Linked DNA regions of Rubrivirga marina. The protein of the gene in region 2 interacts with the protein of the main gene of each other region in a pairwise test. Links are inferred from orthologs where the notes say so. Each region holds a gene or a part of one and is shown on either strand. Other genes may lie near its edges.

Region 1 (10,720 bases), 1.4 Mb from region 2 along the record:
GAGGGGGGCGCCGACGCCATCCGCGACCGGCCGGCGGCGGAGTCCAGGGCGCTGTGCGTCGTCGGCACCGATGTGCCGGCCGAGGACGCGCTGGCCGCCGTCACGGCCCGGGCCTACGCCTGGGTCGGCGGCCTCGCGACGGACGCGACGACCGACGAACTGGCGAATGCGGTCTCAGACGCGGGTGGCCTCGTGGCCGACGCCGTCGCCCCCGAGGGGGGCGCGCTCGACCGGGAGAAAGCGCCGAGGGCCCGCCCTGCGATCGCGAGCTAAGCCACGCGCCCCGACGACCCGGCCTCAACGACCTCGACGTCCGGCCAGCGCGCCTCGATCAGCCGGCCGAGGTGGCGGAGCCCCCACGCCTCGGCCCGTTCTTGGCCGACGGCGAGCGCGCGGACCCCACACCGGTGGACGGCCTCGCGCGCCGGTCCGCGGATCTGGCCCGTCACGTACAGCCCGGCGCCACGCTCGGCCGCCGCCTCCACCAACTCCGCCGTCATCGCGCCGACCAGCGCGATGGCATCGGTGGACCCCGGCCCATCGCCCAGAGCCTCGTCGGTCCCGCCAAACTCGGCCGCGACGCGGTCCACGAGAGGGTCGAGGCGGCCCGCCTCGGTGAGCCTCCCGACGAACCCGATGGCGTTGCCGTCGCGGCGGAGCGGCTCGTCATCCGCAACGAGACCGAGGGCCGTCGCCAGGTCGGGGTTGAGGCCGGTCGAGAACCGGTCGTCGAGCGCGCGGTGGGCGGCGAGCACGCCGACGCCGTCGGGCCAGCGCGCCGGCCAGAGCCCGAACGGCCGGTGGAGCAGGACGGCGTCGAAGGCCGCGGCCCAGTCGTACGGCGGGCGGCCCGGCTCGAGGCGGAGGCCGAGGCGGCGGACCTCGCGGTCGGAGGCGAGCCAGACGCCGGCCGGGTCGCCCTCGGCGTGGTAGCGGGCGCGGTCGAGCGGCCCGGCGAGGTGGTCGGCGAGGTCGTGAACGGTCGGCACCGCGACGGGACGCGCCGGCGCGGGCGGGGATCCGGGAGAACGACGCGCCGGAGCCGGCGTTGGCGTCGCATGGACGCGCCCGACTTTTCCGACCTCCTCCCCGCCGAGACCGACTCGGCCGAGGCTACCCGCGCGCTCGGCCGCCGGCTGGCGGAGCGCCTCGAGCCCGGCGACGTCGTCGCGCTCTCCGGCGACCTCGGCGCCGGCAAGACGCACCTCGCGCATGGCGTCGCCGACGGGCTCGGCCTCGACGGCGACGCCGTGACCTCGCCGACGTTCGCGCTCGTCCAGGAGCACGGCGACGGCGCGCTCCTCCACCTCGACCTCTACCGGGTCGAGAGCGAGGCCGAGGCGGGCCGGCTCGGCCTCGGCGAGTTGCTCGACGGCGACGCCGTCGCCCTCGTCGAATGGCCTGAGCGGGCGGGCGGCTGGCTCCCGGCGCGGACCGTCTGGCTCCGCCTCGCTCACCTCGGCGGCGACCGGCGGCGGATCGAGGCCGTCGAGCGCTGATCGGGCGAACCCGTCCGCAGTGGGCGGGTTAGAGCCCGTGCCGACATTTTCGCTTCCATCGGCGCCCAGGTCTCGTTTTCTTAATGGATCGGCCCTCCTGCCCCTCTCCGCCGATCCCCTCTCGCCTCTCCTCTCGGCCCGCTTTGCGGGCCGCGCCCCGTCCCCCATGAACATCGCAGCCCTCGAGCAGAAGAAGGTCTCGGAGCTCTACGAGATCGCGCGGCGACTCGGGATCGAGGGCTACGCCGACCTCCGCCGCCGCGACCTGATCTACGAGATCCTCGGCGCCCAGGCCGACGTCGAGTCCGACGACGGCGACGACGACGACGAGGAGCGTACTACCGTCAGCGACCGGCCGGCGATGCGGTCCCGGACCGCCGCGCGACGGTCCGAGGCCGAGACGCCGCGCCGCGAGGCCCGCCGCCGCCGCGCACCGCGCGTCCGCCAGCCCATCGCGGCGAGCTGGCCGGACTACATGCACGGGTTCGACCCATACGCGATGACGCTGGAGGGCCTCATCCGCAAAACGGGCATTCTCGAGATCCTCCCCGACGGGTACGGCTTCCTCCGGTCGGCCGAGTACAGCTACCTCCCCTCGCCCGACGACATCTACGTCAGCCCGAGCCAGATCAAGCGGTTCTCGCTCCGCGTCGGCGACACGGTCGACGGACAGGTCCGGCCGCCGAAGGAGGGCGAGCGGTTCTTCGCCCTCATCCGCGTCCACTCGATCAACGGGCGCTCGCCGGAGGCCTTCGACGAGCGGCTCAGCTTCGACTTCCTTACGCCGGCCTACCCCGACGAGCAGCTCACGCTCGAGACCGAGCCCGACGAGCTCTCGACGCGCATCATCGACCTGTTCGCGCCGATCGGGAAGGGCCAGCGCGGGCTCATCGTGGCCCCGCCGAAGTCGGGCAAGACGGTGCTCCTGCAGAAGATCGCGCGGGGGATCGTCCGGAACGAGCCGGACGCGACGGTCATCGTGCTCCTCATCGACGAGCGGCCCGAGGAGGTCACGGACTTCGAGCGGACCGTGCCGGCGGCCGAGATCGTGGCCTCGACGTTCGACGAGTCGCCCGAGCGCCAGATCCACATCGCCGACCTCGTGCTCGAGAAGGCCAAGCGGCTCGTCGAGGCGGGGCAGGACGTCGTGGTCCTCCTCGACTCGATCACGCGCCTCGCGCGGGCCCACAACGCGGCCGTCGAGACCAGCAACCGGACGATGTCAGGCGGCCTCGACGCCAGCGCGCTGCGGGGCCCGAAGCGGCTCTTCGGCGCGGCCCGGGCCGTCGAGGAAGGCGGCTCGCTGACGGTCATCGCGACGGCCCTCGTCGACACGGGCTCGCGCATGGACGACGTCATCTTCGAGGAGTTCAAGGGGACCGGCAACATGGAGCTCGTCCTCTCGCGCGACCTCGCCGACCGCCGGACGTTCCCGGCCATCGACCTCGTCGCTTCGGGCACGCGCCGCGAGGAGATCCTCCTCCCCCAGGACCGCCTCGCCCGCATCTGGGTCCTCCGGCAGCTCCTCGCCGACCAGGGCCCGACCGACGCCATGACGTTCCTCCTCGACAAGATGCGCGGGACGGACGGCAACGAGGCGTTCCTCGAGACGATGAACAGCTAGGAGGGATCGGGGGCTACGGGATCGAGGCATGAGCTCCCCGCGTCCCCCATCTCGCACCCCGCCCTCTTCCCCTTGAAAGCAGTTCTCCTCGACATGGACGGCGTCCTCGTGGACGTCCGCGGCTCGTACCGGCGGGCCATCACCGAGACCGTGGCCCACTTCGCTGGCGAGGGCCCCACGCCCGAGCAGATCCAGGCCAAGAAGGACGCCGGCGGGTTCAACAACGACTGGGTGCTGAGCGAGGCGTTCGTCCGTGAGGCCGGCGTCGCCGAGGCCGACGCGCCGTTCGAGGCGATCAAGGACCGGTTCAACCAGATCTACCAGGGCACGAAGTACGACGGGCTCATCGCGACCGAGCCGCCGGCCATCCAGACGTCGACGTTGGAGGACCTCGTCCAGCGCTACAAGCTGGCGCTCGTGACCGGCCGCCCCGAGGCCGACGCCCTCTGGACGCTCCGACGGTTCGAGTGGCACGGCCACATCCCGGTCGTGGTGGGGATGGACCGGCAGGCCGGCCGCGAAAAGCCGGACCCCTACGGCCTCGAGCTCGCCCTCGCCGACCTCGGCGTCGAGGCGGAGGAGGCCGTCTACGCCGGCGACACCGTCGACGACATGCGCGCGGCGGTCGCGGCCGGCTGCGTGGCGGTCGGCGTGGTGCCCCCCGGCCTCGACGTGCTCGAGCACGGGCGGACGCTGATGGGCGCCGGCGCCCGCGTCGTCCTCTCGACGCCCGACACCCTCCCGGCGCTCCTGGCGACGTTCGACTCCGGCGACACGAGCGAGTAGCGCAGGCCCGGCTACGGCGCCCCCGTCTCGCCCGCGACCACGCCCGCCTCGGCGGGTTCCGCGACGGGCTCCGGCTCGGGGTCCACGGCCTGCTCGGTCGGCTCCGGGAGCCACCTCCACACGAGCGCGGCCATCGCCAGGACCACGACGGCCGAGAGCGTCGTGGTCGCCGCGTAGCCGACCTCCGCGTACAGGACGCCCGCGACCGCGGCCCCGACGCCCGTCCCGATCTGCCCCACCGCGATCGTGAGCGAGAGGAACGCCCCGCGCTGGCGGCTCGGCACGAGCGCCGTCAGGAGCGCCTGGAGCGGGGCCATCCGCAGCGCGAAGAGGCCCATGATGGCGACGTAGATCGGGTACGCCGCCCACCGCTCGGTCACGACGTAGGGCACCGCGGCCGTGACGACGGCCAGCCCGAGGCAGGACGTGAGGATCAGGGGCTTCCGCCCGACGGCGTCGGAGAGCGTCCCGGCCTGCGGCCCGACGACGACGCTCACGAGGCCGCCCACGAGGAACAGCGTCGCGATAAAGTCGAGCGGGAGGCCGAACACCGTGAGCGGCTCGCCGAACGGCGCGACCTCCATCGCGAACCGGGCCGTCAGCCACTGCGGGAGGTAGACGATGAGGAGGCTCAGCCCGAAGTACATCAGGAAGTACGTCGCCGCGGCGGCGGCCGTCCCGCCCGTCCCGCGGAGGAGCTCGGCGTACTGGCGGAGCGCGCCGCGGACCGTCGGCCGCTCCTCCGAGAGCTGGACGTCGGGCTGGGGCACGACGGTCAGGATGAGGACGAACGCGACGGCCATGACCCCAGCGAAGGCCACGAACGGCATCCGGAATCCGAACGCGACCGCCAGCGCACGCCCCAGCGGGATCCCGATGACGAGCCCGAACGGGACGCCGCTCATGACCCAACCCGTGGCCCACCCCCGCTTCTCGTACGGAAACGCGTCGCCGACGTAGCTCACGGCCGCGCCCGAGAGCATCCCGCCGCCGGCGCCGGCCAGCACGCGCATGACGAGGAGGGCCTCGAATGTGTCGGCCCACCCGTGGAGCGCGAGGGCGACCACGAGCGCGCCGGACCCCATCAGGAGGACGCGTCGCCGCCCGACTCGGTCGGAGATCGGCCCCATCACGAGGGCGGCCAGGGCCAGGACCCACGAGTACACCGACACGAGCAGCCCCAACGGCCCTGTCCCCACGCCCAGCGCCTCGCCGATGAGCGGAAGGATGGGCGTGATGATGATGGTCTGGCTGGCCGCCGTAAAGACGAGGAGCCAGAGGGCGAACAGCGTCGCCGTCGTGCGGAGCGAGGAGTGGGTCAGAGGCGTCCGTTGCAACAGGGATCTACTGGACGGCGGCGCCCGCCGAAAGGTTCGGCCTAGCGGGACGTCGGACCGCCGACGCTCTGGGACGAGGCGCCTCGCCTTCCGCTGCCTCGGCGCGTTCGCGGACGGACCGAGGCGGGCTGGTCTCTCGTCACCGCGCCACTCCCTGCCATCGAGCGAAGCGACCTGGGAGGGACGGCGGCGCCGAGGATCGCGTGTCGGAAGGTGGGGCCGCCGGGTGCGCGTCGAGCGGATGGAGTCGACGAGACCTCCGTCTGCCACGGCCGGGCTCCGCTCAGGACGCGAGAGACACGGCGCGCGACGGCCCTCCCCGCCTCGGCGCCGAGGTGGGAGGGTCCGCTCCGGCTCGCCGACCACGCGCGACCTCCGTTCGGGAGTGGGCGGGGTGGAGCGGCGGTCCGAACCGGCGTGCGAACCCGAGAGTTCGGCGGCGCTTCATGGAACTCGGGGGGGCGTAATGCTGCGATAACGGGCGGGTAAACGCGACGTAACGAGCGCCCGCTAGTGTGGGGGTCGACGGGCTCAGGGGCTCCCCACCGCCCCCGCCATTCTCTGCTTTCGCTCGGCCGCGCCGAGACTCCCACACCCCCTCCCCATGTCGTTCTGGACCTCCCGCGCGTCGCGGGCCTCGGAGCACGCCCGACGGGCCGCTGCTCTCGTCGCGTTCCTCCTCCCCAGCCTCGCGCTCGCGCAGACCGGGACCCTCTCCGGTACCGTCGTCGACGGCGACTTCGGCGGCGGCCTGCCCGGCGCCAGCGTCCTCGTCGTCGAGCAGGGCACCGGCGCCGCCACCGAGGTCGACGGGAACTACCGGATCGACCGGCTCCCGGTCGGGACGTACACCGTCCGGTACTCGTTCGTCGGCTACGCCACGCAGGTCGTCAACAACGTCCAGATCGAGGCCGGGGCGCCGACCCAGATCAACGTCACGCTGACGACCGACGCCCTGCTCGAGGAGGTCGTCGTCGAGGCCGAGGAGATCATCGCGACGAACAGCGAGGTCGGGCTCCTCCGCGTCCGGGCGCGGGCCGCGCAGGTGAGCGACGCCATCTCGGCCGAGACGATCTCGCAGAGCGGGGCCTCCGACGCCGGCGACGCCATGGAGCGCGTGACGGGCGCGAGCGTCCAGGGCGGGCAGTACGTGTTCGTCCGCGGCCTCGGCGACCGCTACGCCAACACGCAGCTCAACGGGGCCGTCCTCCCGACCGCCGACCCCGACCGCCGCGCGGTCCAGTTCGACCTGTTCCCGGCCGGCTTCCTGGAGAACATCGTCACGCTGAAGACCTTCACGCCGGACAAGCCGGGCAGCTTCTCCGGCGGCCTCGTCGACATCACGACGCGGTCGTTCCCGGACGCGTTCACGTCGTCGTTCTCGGTCTCGACCGGGTTCTCGACCGAGGCCGTCCCGGGCGACGCGATCGTCATCGACCCGGTCCAGGGGAGCAGCCTGTTCCGGTTCGGCGCCGGCGACCTCGCCGTGCCGGGCCTCCTCGCGGACACGCCGCGGGACCAGTTCATCCGCCCGACGACGCGGCTCGACGGCCCGGGCGGCCCGGGCACCGGCCCGCTCGTCCGGCAGGACGCCGCGGCCTCGCAGCGCCTCGACGACCTCTCGAACGCCCTCACGCCGATGGTGGCCCCGACGCAGGGGACGGTCCCTTTCACGGGCAGCGTCTCGCTCTCGATCGGCGACCGCGTGCCCGTCGGGCGGAACGCCGTCGGCTACATCGTCGGGCTCACGGCCGACCAGGGCGTCAGCGCCTACGACGGCGGGACGCTCGCGCGCCTCGACCTCACGGGCCGCGACGCCACGACCGGCCAGGTCGCCGTCGACACGACGCAGTTCCGGACGGACCAGCGGGCCACGCAGTCGGCCCAGGTCGGCGGCATCGCCAACCTCGCCGTCCAGCTCGGCAGCTACAACGAGGTCGCGCTCAACACGCTCTTCAGCCACATCACGGAGAGCCAGGCGCGGACGCTCGCCGGCGTCGACAACGTCCTGTCCGCCGGCACGCCGGTCACCGACATCGTCACGGGCTACACCGAGCGGACGCTCGGCTCGGCCCAGCTCCGCGGCGAGCACGCGCTCCCGGCCCTCGGCAACCTCGAGGTCGACTGGCGGGCCAACCTCTCGCGGACGCAGCTCGACCAGCCCGACCTCCGTCAAGCGGCCATCCGCTCGAACGTGAGCGTCGACGAGGACGGGAACGAGACGACGTCGTACGCGCTCGTCGGCACGCCGCCGGGCCCGCAGCGCTACTTCCGCGACCTCGAGGAGACGCTTGGCAGCGGCGCGCTCGACCTCTCGCTCCCGTTCCGGGCCTTCGGCAACGGCGCGCAGCTCAAGGTCGGCGGGCTCGTCGAGCGGACCGACCGGGCCTACGGCGAGCGGTTCTTCTTCTACGAGCTCGACCGCGGCGTGGCGCTCGGGGGCACCGACGGAGACGCGCTCGCGACCTACCTCGGCCCCGACAACGTCGGCGTGATCGGCACGCGAACGAACTCGGCCGGCGAGGTCACGCAGTACGAGTTCGGCCACTACCTCATCGACGCGACGCGCGACCAGAACCAGTACGACGGGACGTTCGACGTGGCCGCCGGCTACGGGATGGTCGAGGTCGGGCTCGGCCGGCTCCGCCTCATCGCGGGCGCCCGCTACGAGGGCTCCCGGCTCCTCGTGGCCTCCCAGGCCCTCGCCACCGCCGACACTCCGGCCGACTCGGTCGTGACCGTCGACGGGACGGCCTTCCTCGGGACCGACCGGAGCTACAACGACGTGCTCCCGTCGCTCAACCTCGTCTACGGGCTCAGCGACGCGATGAACCTCCGGGCCGCCGCGACGCGGACGCTCGCCCGCCCGACGTTCCGCGAGATCGCTCCGGTCACGACCTACGACTTCACGTCCGACGGCGCGCTCCAGGGCAACCCGGCCCTCGAGCGGACGCTCATCACGAACCTCGACCTCCGCTGGGAGTGGTTCAACCAGCCCGGCGGCATCCTCGCCGCGAGCGCCTACTACAAGCGGCTCGACAACCCCATCGAGCGGATCATCACGGACCCCGAGAACGGCGCGACGTCGTACGCCAACGTCGACGCGGCCGACGTCTTCGGGGCCGAGTTCGAGGCCCGCCAGCGGCTCGGGACGTTCGGCCTCGGCGGCGTGCTCGGCGAGCGGCTCTCGCTGGGCGCCAACCTCTCGCTGACCCAGTCGAGCATATCGATCACGGGCCGCGAGTTGGCCGCCCGCCGCGAGCTCGACCCCTCGGCGCCCGACACGCGCGACCTCCAGGGCCAGAGCCCCTACCTCCTCAACGCGAACCTGAGCTACGACGACCCGCTCCGCGGGACCTCGGCCGGCGTGTTCTTCAACGTGGCCGGGCCGCGGCTGTCGCGCGTCGGCAACCCGCTCCCGGACGTCTACGAGCGGCCGGCGCCCCAGCTCGACCTCACCGCCTCGCAGCAGGTCTTCGGAGCGTTCACGCTCAAGGGCTCGATCAAGAACGTCCTCGGCTCGGACTATCTCGAGGCCTACGACGTGAGCGGGTTCGACCTCGGCGGGCCCTCCGAGGTCGCCCCGTTCCTCCGCTACGCCCGCGGGACCCAGTTCTCGCTCGGCATCTCGGTCAACCCCTCGTTCGGGGTCGGCGCGCCGGCGTCCATCCCGGCGCCCGGTTCGTCCGCCTCCCCCATCGGCACCGGCACGGCGTCGGGCGACTAGCCCGACGTCCGCCTCCTCTCTCACCCCCCACCCCTCCCCCATGTATCGCTTCGCTACGGCCCTGCTCGCCCTGCTCCTCGCGGGGCCCGCGTTCGCTCAGGCCCCGACCGTCACGGTCTCGTCCGACATCTCGACCGACACGCAGTGGTCGGCCAGTGAGGTCTACCTCCTCGACGGCCTCATCTACGTCCGCCCCGGCGCGACGCTGACCATCGAGGCCGGCACCATCATCAAGGGCCGGGCGATCCCGAGCGCCGCCACCGGAGACCTCGCCTCCGGCCTCGTCGTCATGGTCGACGGCAACATCGAGGCGAACGGGCGCGCCGACGCCCCGATCATCTTCACGGCCGAGGCCGACAACGTCGACGACCCGTCCGACCTCGGGCCCGACGACCGCGCCGAGTGGGGCGGGCTCATCGTCCTGGGCCGGGCCACGACCAACTCGACCCCGGCCATCAACAACGTCGAGGGCGTCCCGGCCAGCGACGACACGCGCTTCGGCTGCGACGGCACGACGTTCCAGTGTGACGACGCGGACGACTCGGGCACGCTCCGCTACGTCTCGGTCCGCCACGCCGGCTTCGGGTTCGAGACCGACTCCGAGATCAACGGGATGACGTTCGGCGCCGTCGGCTCGGGCACGACCATCGAGTACGTCGAGGTCTTCGCCAACTCGGACGACGCCTTCGAGTTCTTCGGCGGGACGGCTCAGGCCCGGTACCTCGTCGGCGCCTTCAACGGCGACGACACGTTCGACACCGACCGCGGCTTCCGGGGCAAGTTCCAGTTCGGCCTCTCGATCAACAACCCGGGCAACGACGCCGGGCGCTGCTTCGAGAACGACGGCGGCGTCTCGAGCCTCGGCGGCGAGGACGCCACCCCGTACTCGGTCCCGGTCTACTCGAACATCACGTGCATCGGGGCCGGCGAGGACGCCGACGACACCCAGCTCGGCGAGGAGCTCAACTCGGCGGCCCTGCAGCTCCGCGACAACACCGGCGGCCGGATCTACAACTCGATCTTCGTCGACTTCCCCGGCTCGGCGCTCGACCTCGAGGCGCTCTCGTCGGGAGAGGACACCGAGAACCGGTTCGGCACGAACACCGAGGGGACCGACGACCTCATCATCGCCAACAACATCTTCTTCGGGTTCGGCGCCGGGAGCACGTTCGCCGACCTCGTCAACGACGACTCGGACAACTCGCCGGCCCGCCAGCAGGCCATCGAGGCCGCCCTCGCCGGCTCGAACACGATCGCCGACCCGTCGCTCGCCAACGTCGACCGGGAGATGGGCTTCGACCCGCGCCCGCTCGGGAGCAGCGTGGCCGCTGCCGGCGCCCTCTTCGAGGGCAACGCCCTCGACGGCGACGACTTCTTCGAGGTCGTCGACTACCGCGGCGCCTTCGCGCCGACGAGCGGGACCGGCGACGCCTCGACGCCGACGTGGCTCGGCGGCTGGACGGCGCTCTACCAGAACGGCATCCTCTCGGGCCCGGCCGTCGCCAACGAGGACGCGCCCGAGGCGGGCCTCGCCCTCGCCGTCGGGCCGAACCCGACGCGCGGCGACGCGACGGTCCGGTTCTCGCTCGACCGCGCCCAGCGCGTCGAGATCGCGCTCTACGACGTGCTCGGCCGCCGGGTCGCCACGGTCGCCGAGGGCGCGTTCGCGGCCGGCGCGGCCGCGGCCACGGTCCCGACCGCGACGCTCTCGACGGGCGTCTACGTCCTCCGCCTCCAGGGCGAGACG
Region 2 (10,907 bases):
CCTGATAGACCGCCTGAACGAAGTCCGACGGCAACCCGTCGACGCGCGTGAGCGTGTCGAAAGCCGGCTGCGCGTCGGCGAGCGCGACCGCGAGGCAGGCGGCGAGAAGGGCGCGTCGGAGGATGGGCATGGGCCGTCAAGACCGTTGGGAAATCTAGCGTTGCGGCCGACCCCTCGTGCTCATTGGCACGTCGAACCGCCCGGGCGAAGAATGGGGGAAGCGCCTCGCGACCGCGCACCCCGCCCCGTCCGTGCCGTTCCATAGGTCCATGACCACCCTCATCGACTACGGCATCGGCAACCTCCGGTCGCTGGCCAAAGCGTTCGCCGCGGCCGGCGTCGAGGCCGTCCGCACCGACGACGCCGACCGGATTGCCGAGGCCGAGCGCCTCGTGCTGCCGGGCGTCGGCGCGTTCGGGGCCTGCGCGGCCGAGCTCCGCGCACGCGGGCTGTTCGACCTCGTCCGCCAGCGCGCCGAGGCCGGCGTCCCGCTCCTCGGCGTGTGCGTCGGGATGCAGCTCCTATTCGACGCCTCCGAAGAGCGCGGCGAGCACGCCGGCCTCGGGCTTCTCCCGGGCCGGGTCGTCCGCTTCGCCCGGGACGCCGAGGCCGATGGGCGCCGCCTGAAGGTGCCGCACATGGGCTGGAACCGGCTCCGACCGCAGCGCCCGCACCCGATCGTCGAGGGAGACGACTGGGTCTACTTCGTCCACTCGTACCACGCCGCGCCCGCCGACCCGACGGACGTCGTCGCGACCGTCGACTACGGCGCCGAGGTGCCCGCGGTCGTCGGGCGGGCGAACGTGGTCGGCGTCCAGTTCCACCCGGAGAAGAGCGCCCGCGCGGGGCTCGCGATGCTGCGTAGGTTCGCGTCCTGGACGCCCTCCCCCACCACGGCCCCCGTCTGATGCTCGTCATCCCCGCCATCGACCTCCGCGACGGCCGGTGCGTCCGGCTCCGCCAGGGGCGCTACGAGGACGAGACCGTCTACTTCGACGACCCCGTCCGGATGGCCAAGCTGTGGCGGGTGATGAACGCGAAGGTCCTCCACCTCGTCGACCTCGACGCGGCGCGGACCACGGCGGACGAAGTCAGCGACAACCGAGCCGTCATCGCCCAGATCGCCGAGACGCTCGACGTCCCGGTCCAGGTCGGCGGTGGCATCCGGACCCTCGACGATGTCCAGGCGATGCTTGACCTCGGCGTCTACCGCGTCGTGATGGGCACGGCGGCCGTCCGCGATCCAGACCTCGTGAGCGAGGTGATCGAGCGGTTCGGCGCTAGCCGCGTGGTCGTCGGGATCGACGCGCACGACGGCGAGGTGATGACGGAGGGCTGGGAGGCCGGGTCCGGCGTCGACGCCGTCGACCTCGCGCTCGACATGGAGCGCCGCGGCGTCCGCCGGTTCGTCTACACCGACATCAGCCGCGACGGGACGCTCGAAGGCCCCAACATTGAGGCGTACCGGGAGCTCGCGGAGCAGCTCGACAAGGCCCACCTCACGGCCTCCGGCGGCGTCGGCGACTACAAGGACCTCCTGGCGCTCCAAGCCGTCGAGGCCTCGGGCGTCGATTCCGTCATCGTGGGGCGCGCGCTCTACGAGAATCGATTCCCCTGCCAGCAGTTCTGGTGCTGGCACCGCAAGAACGAGGTCGACCTCGAGCGCTTCTCCACGGCCCGGCTGGCGTTGAAGGGCAAATAGGGAGACGGGCACCGGGGCATGGCAGATCCATTGCCCCGCGTTCTGCCCGTCCCCGCCTCTCCAGTTCCCATTCCCATGCTTGCCAAGCGCATCGTCCCCTGCCTCGACATCCACGACGGGCGCGTCGTGAAGGGCGTCCAGTTCGTCGACCTCGTCGACGCCGGCGACCCGGTCGAGCAGGCCCGGTTCTACGACGCCTCTGGCGCCGACGAGGTCGTGTTCCTCGACATCACGGCAACGCACGAGGGGCGGGCGACGCTCTACGACACGATCCGCCGTGCGGCCGACGAGGTGTTCATCCCGCTGACGGTCGGCGGCGGGGTCCGCACCGTCGAGGACGTCCGCAACCTGCTCGAGGCGGGGGCGGACAAGGTGGCCATCAACTCGGCCGCGCTCGCCGACCCCGACCTCCTGACGCGCGCGGCCGACGCGTTCGGCGCCCAGTGCGTCGTGCTCGCCATCGACGCGAAGCGGACCGGCACGACGGCGAGCGGCTGGGAGGTGTTTACGCACGGCGGCCGGAAGCCAACGGGCCGGGACGCCGTGGCGTGGGCCGCCGAGGGCGCCCGCCTCGGCGCCGGCGAGCTGCTGGTGACGAGCATGGACCGCGACGGGACGAAGATCGGCTACGACCTCGACCTCCTCCGCGCGCTCGACGCCGTCGTGGACGTGCCGGTCATCGCGTCGGGTGGGGCCGGCACGCTCGACCACCTCGCCGAGGGGCTCACGGAGGGCCGCGCCGACGCCGTCCTCGCCGCCTCGATGTTCCACTTCCGCGAGGTCACGGTCGCCGAGGCCAAGGCGCACCTCGCCGAGGCCGGCGTCCCCGTCCGCCCCGCCGCGTCATGAACGAGACGAGCCTCGGCGTCCGGCTCCTACGACTCGCCATCGGTGCGGTCGTCGGCTTCCTCGTCGCTGCGGGCGCCTACCTCGGGTGGGCTGCCTGGGCGAACCCCGACGTCCGCCTGAAGCAGCCGGACTGGGTGCAGGGCGCGTTCGACCACTCGTACTGGCTCCCGGTGCTCGCCGTGACGCTGGGCGGCGCCCTGCTCGTCGGGCTCGTGCTGTGGACGGCGTACCGGCGCCTCCGCAATGGCGAGGACCTCTACGAAGAGCGCCTCGGCCGGGGCCTCCGTCGCCGCGGTGAGCGGTTCGTCGACGGCGAGTAGCTTCGGAGCCTCGCCCCCGGAATCGATGCGCTGGCTCCTCCTCTTCGCTGTCCTTACGACCCCGGCGCTCGCTCAGGCGTCCGAGTTCGACCCCGACACGGTACTCCCGCTCCTCGGGCGTCCGTGGAGCGAGGCGAAGGTCGGGCTCGCGGCGCCGGACTCGGGGCACGTCGTCGGCAAGGCCGGCACGCTGCTCTGGCGAGGGGGCGACCGCGACGTGTCGGCGATCTACGTCCACGTGCGGGGCGGCGTGCTCGCAGCGCTCGACGCCGTCGCCGCCCCGATGGCGTACGACGACTTCGACCGCATGGCCGACGGCATGCGGGCCGAGCTCGGACCTCCAGGCGCGGACGGGTTCTACACGGCGGACCAGGTCCGGTCGACGGGTCGATTGGGAGAGGCCGACGTCGAATTCCGGTTCGACCGCGACTCGCGGTCGTTGACCATCCGGGCGCCTCGTCAGCGCTGACGGAGCCGCGTGAAGAGGTCGGTCAGCCACGCGCGGGCGGCAACGTACACGCCCGGCGCCTCGCTCTCGCGCGGCCCCGCTACGTTGAGCCGGCCCGCCTCGGGCACCACGTGGGCGGCCCAGTCCGCGGCCTCACCGAGGCGGTCGGGGTCGGGCGGGACCACAAGACGCGGCCGGCCGAGGTCATGGGCGACCTCGAGGGTGAGCGCCGTGCCGCCCGACGGCGCGGCCGGGGCGACCACGAGCGTCGCGTCGCTGTCGCGGACGTTCCAACGCGTCCGCTCGGCGGGATCGGCGGAGGGCGTCTCGCGGAGCGGGTAGCGGCCCGGGATCGGCCCGTCTTCGGCCCAGCGGTGTGCGGGGCACCAGCCGACGACGTCCAGTCCGAGCGCCATCGCCGCGTCGAGCGCGGCGCGATCGACCCCGCTCTGTCCACCGGAGACGATCGTGAGGGCCATGGATGTCGCGAATGTGTGGCGTTGCCGTCACAGCCCGGGACGCGGCACGCCCCTTGAACGATCCACGTCAGTCCCCCGTTTATCGGACACTCCCCCCACCACCATGACCCACTCGGTACCCTTCCGCCCCCTCGGCCTGCTGACCCTGCTCGCGGCCGTCCTCCTCGCTGGACAGGTCCAGGCCCAGACGCCCGAGGCGGTGGCCCAGCGGCTCCAGGAGCGCTACGGCGCGCTCTCCTCCCTCCGCGCCTCGTTCGTCCAGACCGCCGGCGGGCAGCAGCTCCGCGGCACCCTCTCCGTCCGCCGCGACGCGTTCCGGCTCGACCTCGGACATCAGGTCCTCGTCACCGACGGCGGCACGCTGTGGTCGTACTCCCGCGACGACGAGCAGGTCGTGGTCCAGGACTACGAGCTCACGCGCGTCGGCTTCTCGGTCGGCCAGCTGTTCACGGACTACCTCGAGGTATTCCGAGTGACCGGCGCCACGAAGGCCACGATCGGCGGCGTCCAGCACGACGTGCTGACGCTCCGGCCCCGTCAGTCGGGCATGTCGGTCCGCGACGCGACGCTCTACGTCCGCTCCTCCGACGCCGTCCCGACCCGCGTGCGCGTCCACGACACGAACGGCGGGACGCTCGCCTTCGACCTCCGCGACGTCCAGCGGAACGTGTCGCTGCCCGCCTCGACGTTCCGGTTCGACGCGCCGTCGGGCACCGAGGTCGTCGACCTCCGCTGATCCTCACGGACGAACCCTCCCGCCACAGCGACGTTGGGCGCGGGGCCGCCGGTGCGCGGCCCCGCGCCCACGTGCTTGAATGAAGGACCAGACCAAACGCCTCCTCTCGCTCCTCCTGAGCCTCGGCCTGGGCGCCCTCCTCCTGTGGCTGGCCCTCCGCAACGCCGACCTCGGCGCCGTCGCCGACGCCCTCGCCGACGGCGAGTGGGGCTGGATGGTGCCATTCGTCGGCGTCGGGCTCGCGTCGGTCGCCCTCCGTGCGTGGCGCTGGGGGATGCTGATCGACGCCCTGCCCGGGCGCACGGAGCGCGTGCCGCTCACGCTCACGTCGGCGTCGGTGGCCATCGGGTACCTCGTCAACTACGCGGCGCCCCGCCTCGGCGAGGTCGCGCGGACGGCGAACGTGTCGCGCCAGGCGGACGTCCCGTTCACGTCCGTGCTCGGGACCGTCGTCGCCGAGCGGATCCTCGACGTGATCATGCTGGCGATCGCGCTGTTGTCCGTGCTCCTGCTCTACGGCGACCGCGTGGGCGGCATCCTCGGGCAGGCCCGCGAGACGCTCGTGGGCGCGCTCGCCGTCCCGCTCTGGGCGATCGGCCTCGGGGTCGTGCTGGTGGCGGGCCTCGGCGCCCTCGCCGTCGGGCTCCTGCTCCGGCGGAGCGGACGGATCGGGGCGCTCCTCGCGCAGTTCCGCGACGGGCTCGCGTCGGTCACGCGGACGGGCCGCCCCGGCCTGATCATCCTCTCGACCGTCCTCCTCTGGCTCAGCTACGGGCTGATGTCGGACCTCCCCTTCCGGCTCCTCGGGATGGACGCCGCGTACGGGCTCGGGCCGGTCGAGGCGTGGGCCGTGATGGCCGTCGGCGGGATCGGGATGGCGCTGCCGGCGCCGGGCGGGACGGGCTCGTTCCACTACGCGACGGTCCAGGCGCTGACGCTCCTGTTCGGCGTGGCCGTGACGCCGGCCGCGACCTACGCGCTCCTCGTGCACGCGGCCGGCGTCGTGTTCTACTGCGTCCTCGGCGTGCTGGCGGTCGCCGTCCAGGGCACGTCGCTGAGCGCGCTCACCCACACCGAGGCTGACATCGACAAGGCGGAGGCCGTCGAGGCGTGAGCGGCAAGGCGGTCCTGGCCAGCGTCCTCGGCCTCGGCGGCCTCGCGCTCGGGGCCGCCCTCCTGATCCGCGAGTCGGGCCCGTTTCGGGAGCGCGTGGCGCTCCCCGACGTCACGGCGACGACGCTCGACACGGTCTCGGTGCGAGGCCGCCGCGTCGAGGTGTCGCTCGAGGGGACCGTGACGCAGATCGGCCCCGGTGACGACGTCTGGCTCGAAACGGGGGGCGACGCGGTCGCCCTCGTCTTCCCCGAGGCGGGCGACCTCGAGGTCGAGGACCGGCTGTTGGCGGTCGGGCGGCTCCGGTCACGAGGGGGGCGCCGATGGGTGGACGTCGAGTCATGGGCCCGGGTCGAGACGGGCGTGCGGCCCCCGTCGGAGCCTGGGCTCTAACCATTCAGTCCCGCCTTCCGACCGTTCGGGCAGTGCACTCGGTTTGACCCGGAGCCCGTGGCTACCGTCGTTGCAGACACACCGACAGCCCCCCGCGTCTCCATGGAGATCACGTCCGACTTTAACCCCCTCGGCGACCTCGTCCCCGACGAGATCTATCAGGTGCTCGAAGAGCACAAGTTGCTCAACGAGAAGGGCGTCCGCGACTATAAGATCCGCAGGCAGTTCAAGACCATGCGGAACAAGGATGTCCCCGCCTACGAGGCGATCGAGGAGCTCCGTGAGCAGCACCCGTACCTCCAGTTCGACACGATCCGCAAGATCGTCTACGGCCTCCGGCGCCGCTCCTAGCGCGCCCGGGCACGCGGCCTCCTCCACCGCGCGTCCGACGAATCTCCCCAGGGTTGGGTGAGAACCGGGCCCGGTCTCCGGACCGCAGCCCACAGAGGGATCGGCGGGGTGGCCTCGGGTCACCCCGCCGTTTTTTTGACTCCGCCCGCCTCGACGCCGAGGCGGAGGAGGTCAGTCCCGGTCCTTGACGGCCGCGAACAGGGCGATCCCGGCGGCGACGCTCGCGTTGAGCGACTCGACCGGCCCGCGCATCGGGATCGACGCGAGGGCGTCGCACGCCGCACGGACGCCGGGACGGAGCCCGCTCCCCTCGTTCCCCACCACGATCACGACGGGCCGGTCCCAGTCGTACGTCCAGACGGTCGTGGCCTTGTCGCCCTCCGCGTCGTCGGCCAGACCGACGACCCAGTAGCCGCGCTCCTTGAGCTGCTGGATCGCGTCGACGAGGTTCGCCACGCGGGCGACGGGGATCTGGAGGGCCGTCCCGGCGCTCGCCTTGATGGCGACGGCCGAAAGCGGGGCCATCCGCCGCTCGGGCACCACAGCGCCGGCGGTGCCGGCGGCGACGGCGCTCCGAAGGATCGCCCCGAAGTTGCGAGGGTCCTCGACCTCATCGAGCGCGATCAGGACGGGCTTGGTCTCGCGGACCACGTCGAGCGTCGGCGCGATGCCGGCCAGCATGTCGTCGAGGTCGGCGTAGGCGACGGGCGCGACGACGGCCACGACGCCCTGGTGCTCGGCCTGGGGCGCGAGGCCGTCGACTTTCGGCTTGGGCACCATCTGGACCGGCACGCCGGCCGCCTTCGCCGCGCGACGGATCCCGTCGATGGCGCTCCCGTGGACGCCCTTCTGGAGGTACACCTTCTCGATCCGGCCGTCGGCGAGGTCGAGCGCGTCGCGGACGGGGTGCCGGCCGGCGAGGACGTCGGTGCGGGAGTCGGAGTGGGCCATCGGGTGATCGGGTGATCGGGTGATCGGGTGATCGGGTGATCGGGTGATCGCAAAGTCCCGGCTGGGCGGCCTCCCCGCAACCCGCCGCGGACGCATTCCCGGGCAATTGTCGGCCCGCCGTCAGCCGCCGAGGGGGCCCGCGAGCCCGTCGAGGCGGGCGACGAGACGCGTCGCCCAGGCCTCGTGCTCGGGCTTCATGAGGACGCTCCGGAGCACGCGCGCGGCCGGCGCGTCGCCGCCGAGGGCCGGGAACCGACGGCGAAGACGGTCGGCGCCGAGGCGGTAGAGGCCGACGAAGACGGGATCGTCGGGATCGTCCATCGCCTGCTGAAAGACGGCGGCGGATCGGGCGTCGAGCCGGTCGAGGGTGTCCGCCTCGGGTGCGTAGACGACGATGTCGGTCTCCGGGGCGAGGATCGGCGCGAGGTGCTCCGAGGCCCGGACTTCTCCGTAGAAGGCGCGGGCAGCGCGGAGGCCGGCGGCGAGGATCGGGCCGAGCCCGTCGTCCGACGCCAGCGGAAGGGCCTTTAACGTGAGCCAGAGCGCGCCGGCGGCGGCCCCGGGGCGCGAGCACTCCAGGCTGATCTCCCCGAGGTGGAGGTCGGTCGAGGTGAAGTAGGTGTAAGGCGAGTCGTGGCGGTAGTGCCGCCCGACGGCCGGGTCGGCGAAGAGGACGGCGCCGCAGCCGTACGGCTGGAGCCCGTGCTTGTGCGGGTCGACCACGACCGAGTCCGCCTCGGCGATCGCGCGGAAGTGCTCGGCCGGGAAGCCGACGGGCGCGTCGGCGGCGTCTGCCAGCAGCCGAAAGAACCCGCCGTACGCGGCGTCGACGTGGACGCGGGCGCCGTAGCGCCGGCACAACGGGATGGCCTCCGCGATCGGGTCGACGGCGCCGAGGCCGGTCGTGGCCGCCGTCAGCACGACCGTGCCGACGTCCCCTCTTCGGAGCACATCTTCGAGCGCGTCGAGGTCCATCCGGCCCGCGTCGTCGGAGGCCACGACGGCGCAGTCGACGTCCAGGACACCGGCCATTCGGGCGTGCGTGAAGTGGCCCTCGCGGCTCACGGCGACGGCCTTTCCGCCCGTCTCCTCCCGCGCGATGAACAGCGCTTCGAGGTTCGCGACCGTCCCCCCACCCGTGAGGTGCCCGAGCGGGGACGCGAACCCGAACATCGCCGCGAGGCCGGCGACGACCTCCTTCTCCATCTCGCTCGTCGGCGGGCCGCCGTCGAGGGCGTGGTTGTTCGGGTTGATGCGGGCCGCGATGGCATAGGCCGCGAGCGCGACCGGGTGCGGCGGCTTCAGCATCTGCCCGGCGTAGCGCGGGTGACCGAACGGGTACATCCCCGGCGTCTCCCCGCGCGGCGGCGCCGTCAATCTCCCGAGGTACTCCTCGACGGCCGCGCCGAGACGGTCCGCGTCGACGCCGAGGCTGGGGTGGGCCTCGACCGCACCGAAGCCGGCCTCCCACGCGTCGAGCGCGGCGTAACCCTGGCGGATCAGGTCGAGCGGGTCAGGGTGCATCGGCGTCGGGTCGCTCCTGGCCGAGCTCACGTTCGATGGTCGGCCAGAGGAGGTCGCGTCGGAGCGCCCCGCCGCGCGCGCGGATCGTTCCGTCGGGGCCGAGGAGGACGGCGGCCGGGAGCCGGTCGACGCCGAAGGCCGCCACGGACGGGTGGTCGAACTCCTCGCCCACGAAGCCGTGGAGCCACGGCATCGGCGCGACGCGCTGGCGGAAGGCCTCGGCGTCGTCCGGGTACAGGTCCAGCGAGACGCTGAGGACGTCGAGCCGGTCGCCGAACGCCTCGTGGACCGCCGCGATGCGCGGGATCTCAGCGTGGCACGGCACACACCACGAGGCCCAGAAGTCGATGAGCACGAACCGACCCGCGAAGCGGTCCGGGGTGTAGACCACCGCCGGGTCGGCGAGCGACGGGAACGCGAAGGCCGGCATGGCGACTCGCTCCACCTCGGTCGAGTCGTCGCCCGAGGTGGCCGAAGCCACGTCGACGGACGTGACCCGAGGCGGCTGGGCGGAAGCGCCGCAGGCCACGAGCGCGACGGCGAGGGCCGCGCGCCTCATGCCGTGGCGGTCGCCGCGGCCGGTTCGGCGTCGGGCGTCGTGTCGTCGGTCCGCCGCCGCGTCGTGAGGGCGAGGCCGACGAGCCCGGCCAGAACGAAGCCGATGGAGATCAGCTGCGACTGTGGCATCCCGAACGCGGCCTCCGGGTTGACGCGGATGAACTCAATCAGGAACCGCTCGAGGCCCGCGAACACGAGGTAGAGCGAGATCAGCCAGCCGGCCTGGAACGGGTTCTTGCGCAGCATCCAGAGGACGCCGGCGAGCACGGCCGCCATCGCGAACTCGTAGAGCATCGTCGGATACACGCCGTCGGGGCTGGCGAGCGTGCACTCGGCCCCCCGCTGCGTGGCGTTGTACACGACGGGGTCCATCTGCCCGAGCATGTTGCGCGGAAACGTCTCGCTCCACAGCCACGACGGAATCCAGCCGGGCTTGTCCTCGAGCTGCGAGCACACGCCCCAGTCACCGTCGCCGGAGAGGTAGCACCCGATCCGCCCGATGCCGTAGGCGAACAGCAGGCCTGGCGCCGCGGCGTCGGCGAGGTGGGCGCGGCTGACGCCCTTCTTCTTGGCGTACCACAGAATGACGACGGAGCCGAGCAGGATGCCGCCGTAGACCGTCAGCCCGGACCCGGAAAAGATCATCCCGAGCGGGTCGGCCGTGAACTCGTCCCAGTAGTCGATGATGTGGAACAGCTTGGCGCCGACGACGCCGAAGAAGCCGGCCATCAGCGCCATGTTCCACAAGAGCGCCGACGGGCTCGTGAGCGCCACCTTCTCGCGCCCCTTCGCGTCCTTCACCTTCGCGCGGACGGCCGACATCCACCCGAGCGCGTACCGGCGGTCGACCTCGATCCGGGTCATGGCCGTCGCGACGAGGATGGCGACGGCCACCATGAGGCCGAACGAGTAGAGCGGGACCGGCAGTTCGAAGCCGAAGAGGTCGCGCGTGAGGTCGCTGATCCGGGGGTACATCGGGCGGAGGAGAGTCGCGGGAAGCTAGCGGACGCCGAGACGCCCCGGGGTGCGAACGGGTTACGCCGCCGTCTCGCGGACGAGCTCGACCGCCAGCCGGCCGATGGGGACGGCCCGCTGCTCGCTCTCGCCGAGGTCGCGGACCTGGGCCACGCCCTGCGCGAGCTCGTCCTCCCCGAGGATGACAGAGTAGCCCGCCTGCGAGCGGTCGGCGGCCTTCATCTGGGCCTTCATCGAGCGGCCGCCGAGCGCGAAGTCGACGGCGAGGCCGGCCTGGCGGAGCGTCTGGGCGATCCCGAACCCGGCCGCCTCGGCGGCGTCACCGAGGCAGACGAGGAAGACGTCGGGCCGCGGCGGCGCGGGGAACGCGTAGCCCTCGTCCTCGAGGGCAATGAACAGCCGCTCGATCCCGGCTGCGTAGCCGACCGCCGGCACCGGACGCTTGCTCCCCACGGCCTGCGCGAGCCCGTCGTAGCGCCCCCCTGCGCACAACGCGCCCTGGGCGCCG

Evidence for each region.
Region 1: the proteins of rlmB (region 2) and tsaE interact in binary tests that used the Escherichia coli proteins (3 or more experiments, as listed by UniProt). The link is inferred for Rubrivirga marina from one-to-one orthologs.

The regions. Positions count from the first base shown.
Region 1 is NZ_MQWD01000001.1:1,185,138-1,195,857, reverse strand. Bases 15-2,778 are described here. They hold tsaE (tRNA (adenosine(37)-N6)-threonylcarbamoyltransferase complex ATPase subunit type 1 TsaE), read left to right. Parts: upstream 15-1,058; coding sequence 1,059-1,499; downstream 1,500-2,778. Other genes in these bases: rho (transcription termination factor Rho), read left to right, coding at 1,666-2,778; BSZ37_RS04955 (Nif3-like dinuclear metal center hexameric protein), read right to left, coding at 270-989; BSZ37_RS04960 (hypothetical protein), read left to right, coding at 15-273. Outside these bases: more of BSZ37_RS04960, read left to right, coding at 1-14; more of rho, read left to right, coding at 2,779-3,123; BSZ37_RS04940 (TIGR01548 family HAD-type hydrolase), read left to right, coding at 3,196-3,909; BSZ37_RS04935 (MFS transporter), read right to left, coding at 3,921-5,246; BSZ37_RS04930 (TonB-dependent receptor), read left to right, coding at 5,851-8,973; BSZ37_RS04925 (T9SS type A sorting domain-containing protein), read left to right, coding at 9,014-10,720. UniProt on the Escherichia coli protein: Required for the formation of a threonylcarbamoyl group on adenosine at position 37 (t(6)A37) in tRNAs that read codons beginning with adenine.
Region 2 is NZ_MQWD01000001.1:2,625,901-2,636,807, reverse strand. What follows is about bases 5,453-8,403. They hold rlmB (23S rRNA (guanosine(2251)-2'-O)-methyltransferase RlmB), read right to left. Parts: upstream 7,343-8,403; coding sequence 6,563-7,342; downstream 5,453-6,562. Other genes in these bases: BSZ37_RS10860 (pyridoxal phosphate-dependent decarboxylase family protein), read right to left, coding at 7,463-8,403; BSZ37_RS10870 (hypothetical protein), read left to right, coding at 6,143-6,391; BSZ37_RS10875 (hypothetical protein), read left to right, coding at 5,645-6,040; BSZ37_RS10880 (lysylphosphatidylglycerol synthase transmembrane domain-containing protein), read left to right, coding at 5,453-5,648. In the rest of the region: BSZ37_RS10920 (sensor histidine kinase), read right to left, coding at 1-130; imidazole glycerol phosphate synthase subunit HisH, read left to right, coding at 270-908; hisA (1-(5-phosphoribosyl)-5-[(5-phosphoribosylamino)methylideneamino]imidazole-4-carboxamide isomerase), read left to right, coding at 908-1,702; imidazole glycerol phosphate synthase subunit HisF, read left to right, coding at 1,778-2,551; BSZ37_RS10900 (hypothetical protein), read left to right, coding at 2,548-2,871; BSZ37_RS10895 (hypothetical protein), read left to right, coding at 2,897-3,340; BSZ37_RS10890 (putative molybdenum carrier protein), read right to left, coding at 3,331-3,798; BSZ37_RS10885 (LolA family protein), read left to right, coding at 3,902-4,534; more of BSZ37_RS10880, read left to right, coding at 4,614-5,452; more of BSZ37_RS10860, read right to left, coding at 8,404-8,866; BSZ37_RS10855 (TlpA family protein disulfide reductase), read right to left, coding at 8,856-9,425; BSZ37_RS10850 (prolipoprotein diacylglyceryl transferase), read right to left, coding at 9,422-10,399; hisS (histidine--tRNA ligase), read right to left, coding at 10,460-10,907. UniProt on the Escherichia coli protein: Specifically methylates the ribose of guanosine 2251 in 23S rRNA.